3 regions of the Bacillus sp. AL-1R genome follow, and region 3 is predicted to be linked to each of the others. Evidence: riboswitches for the same ligand, from Rfam matches in the RefSeq annotation. Region 3 holds a riboswitch; each other region holds the start of a gene.

Region 1 (2,273 bases), 170 kb from region 3:
TCAATTACATTTGAAGTTATTGGATGGTAGCGTTTTCTCATATGACGTTATTAAACTCTTGAAATATTAAATCTAATAGACTAGTATATTAATAGCTAATAAATTAAATACAAATTTGCAAACATTCAGTTAAGATGCCTTAGGGCTTAATAGGGAATCTGGAGCATTACCAGAACTGTCCCCGCAACTGTAAGTGTGGACGAAATAGACAAACCACTAAAAACGTTTATTAGTACGTTTTTGGGAAGGGTCTAAAGTAGGAAGATACACAAGTCAGGAGACCTGTCTTAGCTTTTTTAGTTTCGATTTCTTCGGGGGTTGAGAAGATGAAGCGTTTGGACAAAAAGGCTTATTTATTAACTTTCTTTGTGCTGACGTTTTATCCGTTCAACTTTTGTTGGACGGATTTTTTGTTTTATTGCTTCTAAATCTTTTTTAATTTTTATTGTATGCCTATAGAAGAAACAAGTCTTTTTAACAATTGAATAGATTAGGATTGGTGCACTTTGGAAATTAGTGCTTAATAGGGAAGTACGGTTTAAATCCGTCACGGTACCCGCCACTGTAAGGGGGAGTTCTTTTGCAGATGTCACTGAAGGAATTCGGGAAGACGCAAGTAGAATGATGAACCTAAGTCAGGAGACCTGCCTATACCTAATAGCTTGAAATAACCTACGGGAACATAGGTAGAAGTGCTGAACTTACATCGCTAATTTTTTTTGTGTGTATATTTTTCTGCATCCCTATGTCCATAGGGGTGCTTTTTTTTGAAAAAAACGAATAGGAGTGAGTGACATGACTACTTGGAATTTGCAAGGGACGAAACAGCATGTATTAATTTGTAACGGTAGCAGCTGTATGAGAAAGGGTGGGGAGGAAGCAACTCAAGCGATCCGGAATGAAATCACCAATTTAAGCTTAGATTCGATCGTACATACAACAAGAACGAGATGTAATGGGAGATGTAAGGATGCTCCCGTTGCCATCGTCTATCCGTCTGGGGCTTGGTATAAAAACGTTACCCCAGAAGTGGGGGCTACCATTGTAAAAAGTCATCTGGCAGAAGGTCATTGCCTAAAGGAGCATTTGATCTATCAATATTCCGATTCTGGATTCATACATCCAGAAGGGTCGGAATGCATCGAAGGAGTACAAAAAGCAGTTAAAGAAAAGATTTAACAACGAGTAACTGGATACTAGTTTTTAAATTGTGGAAGGTGGCGTAATAGAGTGAAAGGCAAATTATTGGTTATAGGATTTGGCCCTGGTGACGAAAAACATATTACCGGACGGGCAAAGGAAGCCATAAAAGAAAGTGATATCATCATTGGTTACAAAACCTACGTTGATTTAATTAAGGGATTAATAACTGGAAAAAAAATCATTAGCACAGGAATGACTGAAGAAGTGAGCCGTGCCCAGGAGGCTGTAAAACAAGCTGAGCTTGGTTACACGGTAGCTGTCATTTCGAGCGGTGATGCCGGTGTATATGGAATGGCAGGACTTGTTTACGAAGTTCTAATTGAAAAAGGATGGAAAAAAGACTCAGGGATAAGAGTGGAGGTAGTCCCTGGCATTTCAGCCATCAACTCTTGTGCTGCTTTATTAGGCGCGCCGGTTATGCATGATGCTTGTACGATTAGTTTAAGTGACCATTTAACACCTTGGAGCTTAATTGAGAAACGAATCGAAGCGGCCGCTCAAGCCGATTTTGTAATTGCCTTATACAATCCAAAAAGCGGGAGAAGAACACGGCAAATCATGGAAGCACAAAGAATTCTATTAAAATATCGTGCACCAGACACACCTGTAGGATTAGTAAAGAGTGCATACCGTGATAGTCAAAAGATCGTTATAACCAATTTGCAAGAGATGTTAGAACATGAAATTGGCATGTTAACCACCGTTTTAATTGGCAACTCTTCAACGTTTTTCTACGATGAATTGATGATCACGCCGCGCGGTTATCAGCGGAAATATACTTTAAATCAAGTAATTCAGCCGTTGAAACCGCATCAGCGTCTGCAAAAGGAAGCCGAACCATGGGCACTAGAGCAAACAGAAGATGTAATGCCGCAAAACAAGAAACTAGTCACTCCAATCTCTGTGAAAGAGTCGTCAAGAGAGTTGGCTGAGGAAGCTTTGCAAATGATTGTTGGTGAGCCTTATGAACGAACAAACGATTTAATTGTGAAGCAAGACTTTCAATCTATTTTTGAGGTAGCTGTCAGCCCTGGTGTCGTTAATAAAAAATTTACTGCACTTCAGATGGC
Region 2 (2,273 bases), 990 kb from region 3:
CTCTGCAAGTCTTGGACCTGGTCTTGATGTTGTATCTGCATTTATGTCATAAACACGTTTATTTTTAATGGCATTTACTGTTTTCCAGTTTTTTCTATTCATTATCGTTTTTTCTAAGTTTGGAGCGTAATCTCCGTAAGTTGTTAAAATCACATCAGGATTGGCTTTAATCGCTGATTCTTCACTATACAGTACCCATCCTTTTTCGCTTTCAGCTATGTTTTTAGCATGAACAATTGAAATCATTTCATCAAGGAATGTACCTTTACCTGCTGTATATATTTCTGGTGGTCCTGATATTTCAAGCCAAACCTTTGGATTTGAATTTGCTTTAGCTGTTTTTTTACTAATTTCATCTAATTTTGTTTTCATATCAGTTACAACCTTTTTCGATTGCTCTGTTTTTCCTGTTATTAGTCCAACTTGTTGAATCGTATCATACACATCATTAATAGTTGCAGCATTTTTCACGACAAAAACATTAATCCCCGCTTGTTTTATCTGTTCTATGCCGTCAGCAGAAATTCCTAAACTTGATTCATGTGCTAAAACTAAATCAGGTTTTAATGAAATAATCTTTTCAACATTATATGTCATATCGGCATTACTTCCGCCAACTTTATCTATTGATTTTACTTCTTTTGGATAATTGTCAAAATCCGTTACACCGACTACATTTTTGCCATCACCAATAGAAAACAAGATTTCCGTATTACTCGGAATAAGTGATACGATTCTTTTAGGTGCTTCTTTAAAACTAATTTCTTTATTCGTTGCATCTTTTACAGTCATTGGAAAAGTTGCTTGTTCACTCTTATGTACATTCGATTTTTTTTGTGTCGTATCGGTATTACAACCAAATAATCCTAAACACAAAAACATAATGATCAAACTAGATAAAACCTTTTTCATATAAATCCTCCTAATATAATTGGAAAGCATAAAAAAACCCCATTCATTTTGAACGGGGCTGAAACAACAAATATATACAAGAAGTCTTGCAACTGCTGCTTCAAATTCTTACTCCCCGAAGAATTGAACAAGGATGAATTTAGCAGGTCTACTGACTTTGTTTCAACCTACTCCGACCTTCCCATTCTAAAAAGAACAGTGGTTATTCGTTTCGTCCACATTACAGTTGCGGGGACAGTTCTGGATTCTACCAGATTCCCTTTTAAGCAATACTTGCACTAAACTCATCAATCATTCATTTATTCAATCGTAAAATAAATTGGGTAAGAATTCAATTACTTTATTTATTTGTTTTGTTAATCCCTAATCTTTTGTTGTATTCCTGAAGGTAATTCGTCACTAAATAGTTTTAAAAATTGTTTTATATGAAACAAGATTACTCTACATCTTTTTCGTTCATTCGTAAATTATGCGGTATTTTAACTTTAAATGTCGTTCCCTGTCCTACTTCACTATAGACCTGAATAGATCCACCATGTGCTGTTACAATATTTTTAACGATTGCTAAGCCTAAACCCGTTCCACTTCTACCTCTAGTACGCGCTTTATCCGCTTTATAAAAACGTTCAAATACAAATGGTAAATCTTCTTTTGAAATCCCTGCACCTGAATCAATAAAATTAAATGTAGTTGATCTTTCATTTTGATTTACAGAAACAATGATTCTTCCATTTTCATTTGTATGTCTTATTGCATTATCGATTAAATTTGTAAAAACCTGTTCCATTCGATCTTCATCTATGTAGATATTTAAATGTGGAATGTTATCGATTTCACCAAATAGTTTAATATTCTTTTCCTTTGCTAATCCTTTAAACTTACGTAAAATACGATCTACAAATTGGACTAAAGGAACAGACTCTCTATTTAATTCAGTAAAACCGTTCTCCATTCTTGCTAAATCTAACAAATCATTTACTAATCGACCCATTCTAAGTGACTCATCATAAATGATTTGAGACAAATCTTGCATTTCCTCTTTGGATTCAGCTACACCATCAACAATCGCTTCGCTATAACCTTGTAATAAAGAAATAGGTGTCCGTAGTTCATGAGAAACATGCGCTATAAAGTCTTTTCTCATTTTTTCTAAACGTCTTTGCTCTGTAACATCTCGAATTACCGCTACAACGCCTCTTATATTTTTTTGGTTATATAGAGGAGACATTAAAACTTGCCAATTGCCTTGATCGAAATTTAATTCAATAAATTGCTTTTTCTCACTTTCAACTACTAATACAAATAAATCTAATAGCTCCTTCGTTAAAACAAGTGAAGAGTTTTCTTCTAAATAATCATCA
Region 3 (2,273 bases):
GGTCTTCTAAAATCTTCTTCATTAATCGATTCTAATTCATTCAGAGTTTCGTTATTTTTTTGGCTTAGTTGTTTTAAATTTACTAAACAATTACTTGCATATTTAACTTCATTTTCAACTAAGTTCGGATTGTAAATAAATAAACTTTTTAGTAAAACTAACTCTTCTAATTTTTCATTGGCAAACGATAAAGCTTCAAACAAAGTATCATTTAATAAATTCTCTTCAACTTTTGTAACTGGTACGTGAAGCAAACTACAAGATGGTTGAATCCACCAATCTTTTGGACTTATTTCCTTTTTAAGAGAATTTAAAAAATCAATAGATTCATTTATATCATTTCTCCAAATATTCCGTCCATTAATGATTCCTACACCTAGTACTTTGTCTTTTGGAAACCCGTACTCAAGAATCGACTGTAAGTTACCATCTTTACCGTGAACAAAATCAAGACCAATGCCTGCTACAGGAAACGAAATTAGTTCTTTATATTGTTCTACTGCTTCAAAGTAAGTTTGAAGCATAATTTATAATGAAGGGACAGCTTTTGCAATTTGTTCATAAATTTCTTTCATAAAATGAATATCTTCGCTTGATTCTTCTAAAACAAAACATGGTTCATCAATTTGTACCCACTCAACACCTTCATTCTCAAGCTCTTTAAGCATTTGAATATAAAGATTTACTAGATGATTTATTATGTTTCGTTTTTCTTCTTCTTTGTAACCTTTTGCTAACTGTACAAATGTATAGATTCCTAGAATGACAGGTTTTGTTTTTATACCAAGCTCAGTTAATGCCTCTTTGTATGCTTCTAATGGCTTATTGAATAATAATCTATGTTGCTTGTCTTTTTGATATTCAGGGACGATATAGTGATAGTTTGTATTAAACCATTTTGTCATTTCACAAGCTACAATGTTTTTACTACCTCTTGCTAATGCAAAATATGTATCTAGGCTTGGCCTTTCATTTATTTCACCAAATCGACTAGGGATCCAACCAAACATCGTTGCAACATCTAACACATGATCATAAAACGTAAAATCATTTACAGGAACTAGTTCCACACCTAAATCATGCTGTTTCTTTATTGAGTTTAATCTCAGTGATTTCATTTCTTGTTCAAATTCTCTTTGATCAATTTTCTTTTGCCAAAAGCTTTCTAACGTTTTTTTCCATTCACGATTTTCACCAATTCTCGGATATCCTAAATTACTTATGTGCACCATTTCTCCCTCTCCTTTTAACTAAAATAAAAAAGCATTTTTATCTCATATGAGACAAAAATGCCTTTAAGTTGGAAAACATAAATAATTAGAATACGTTAACTTAAGCTTTCTTTCCATAAGGCACCTCCCTATCTCTCGTAGGTCAAACAGCGTCGTTAGAATAGGCAGGTCTCCTGACTTAAGAATCTTTGTAAATAAAAGCCTTCCCTATATTAATAAGTGGCATCTTATTATTTACTCCTCTATTACAGTGGCGGGACCGTGTTGGAATTAAACCAAACTTCCCTTTTAAGTAAATGATTTTCAAACTTTGAAATTCATTTACACCTATTCCCTACTATTTAGTTTTAATCATTTTGTCATAAAATGCAAAAATAGTCAAAATATTTATTTTTTATTTTACGTGCAATTAAAAAAAATTCATTTTTAGTTTTATGAATACTGTAAATTTAGTTATTCAGACAATAAAAAACATTCGTATGAAAACCTCATCAGTTTAATGACTGATTGATCTATTCATACGAACGCATTATTTGTTTAAAGGAACATCCTTTTAACTAAGAAATTAATTAGTTAGCTATTTTTTCATCTGTTTGATCATTTAAAGGTTTACGTTTTCCGATACCAAAAGCATAGAAACAAATAACAAGAATTGCTAAGAAAATAATCCCTACAATAAGTGAAATACGTGTATCATCATTAAACCACATACCGATTAATACCATAACTAAATACGCTAAAGTTAAGTAGTTCGTAAATGGTGCAAAAGGCATTTTAAAAGGATGATTCTTAATTTCATCTCCCATTACTTTTCTGAAACGAATATGACTAATTAAAATGACAAACCAAGGAATCATCCCAGGTAGTACGCTTGCACTATATACATATACGAATAAGTTCTTTGGTGCAATAAAATTTAAAATAACGCCGATTACTAAACCAACTAGTACACCGATCGTACCAAATAAAGGCACCCCGTGCTTTGAGACTTTTGTAAAATATTTAGGTGCTTGTCCATTTATACCTAATGTATAAAGCATA

The links. A riboswitch is a leader RNA that binds a small molecule or an ion and turns the genes downstream of it on or off. The one in region 3 is predicted to bind cobalamin.
Region 1: it holds a riboswitch for cobalamin, as region 3 does, so the genes downstream of both, ACSBO6_RS08765 ((2Fe-2S) ferredoxin domain-containing protein) here and metE (5-methyltetrahydropteroyltriglutamate--homocysteine S-methyltransferase) in region 3, are expected to answer to the same signal.
Region 2: it holds a riboswitch for cobalamin, as region 3 does, so the genes downstream of both, ACSBO6_RS12650 (ABC transporter substrate-binding protein) here and metE (5-methyltetrahydropteroyltriglutamate--homocysteine S-methyltransferase) in region 3, are expected to answer to the same signal.

The regions. Positions count from the first base shown of each region.
Region 1 is NZ_CP197469.1:1,858,988-1,861,260, forward strand. It holds cobalamin riboswitch at 116-304, shown strand; cobalamin riboswitch at 481-666, shown strand; gene ACSBO6_RS08765 ((2Fe-2S) ferredoxin domain-containing protein) at 796-1,179, shown strand; gene cobJ (precorrin-3B C(17)-methyltransferase) at 1,231-2,273, shown strand, end outside.
Region 2 is NZ_CP197469.1:2,683,460-2,685,732, forward strand. It holds gene ACSBO6_RS12650 (ABC transporter substrate-binding protein) at 1-912, opposite strand, end outside; cobalamin riboswitch at 1,037-1,210, opposite strand; gene ACSBO6_RS12655 (ATP-binding protein) at 1,349-2,273, opposite strand, start outside.
Region 3 is NZ_CP197469.1:1,689,339-1,691,611, reverse strand. It holds partial or broken gene metE (5-methyltetrahydropteroyltriglutamate--homocysteine S-methyltransferase) at 1-1,232, opposite strand, end outside; cobalamin riboswitch at 1,379-1,578, opposite strand; gene ACSBO6_RS07875 (amino acid permease) at 1,802-2,273, opposite strand, start outside.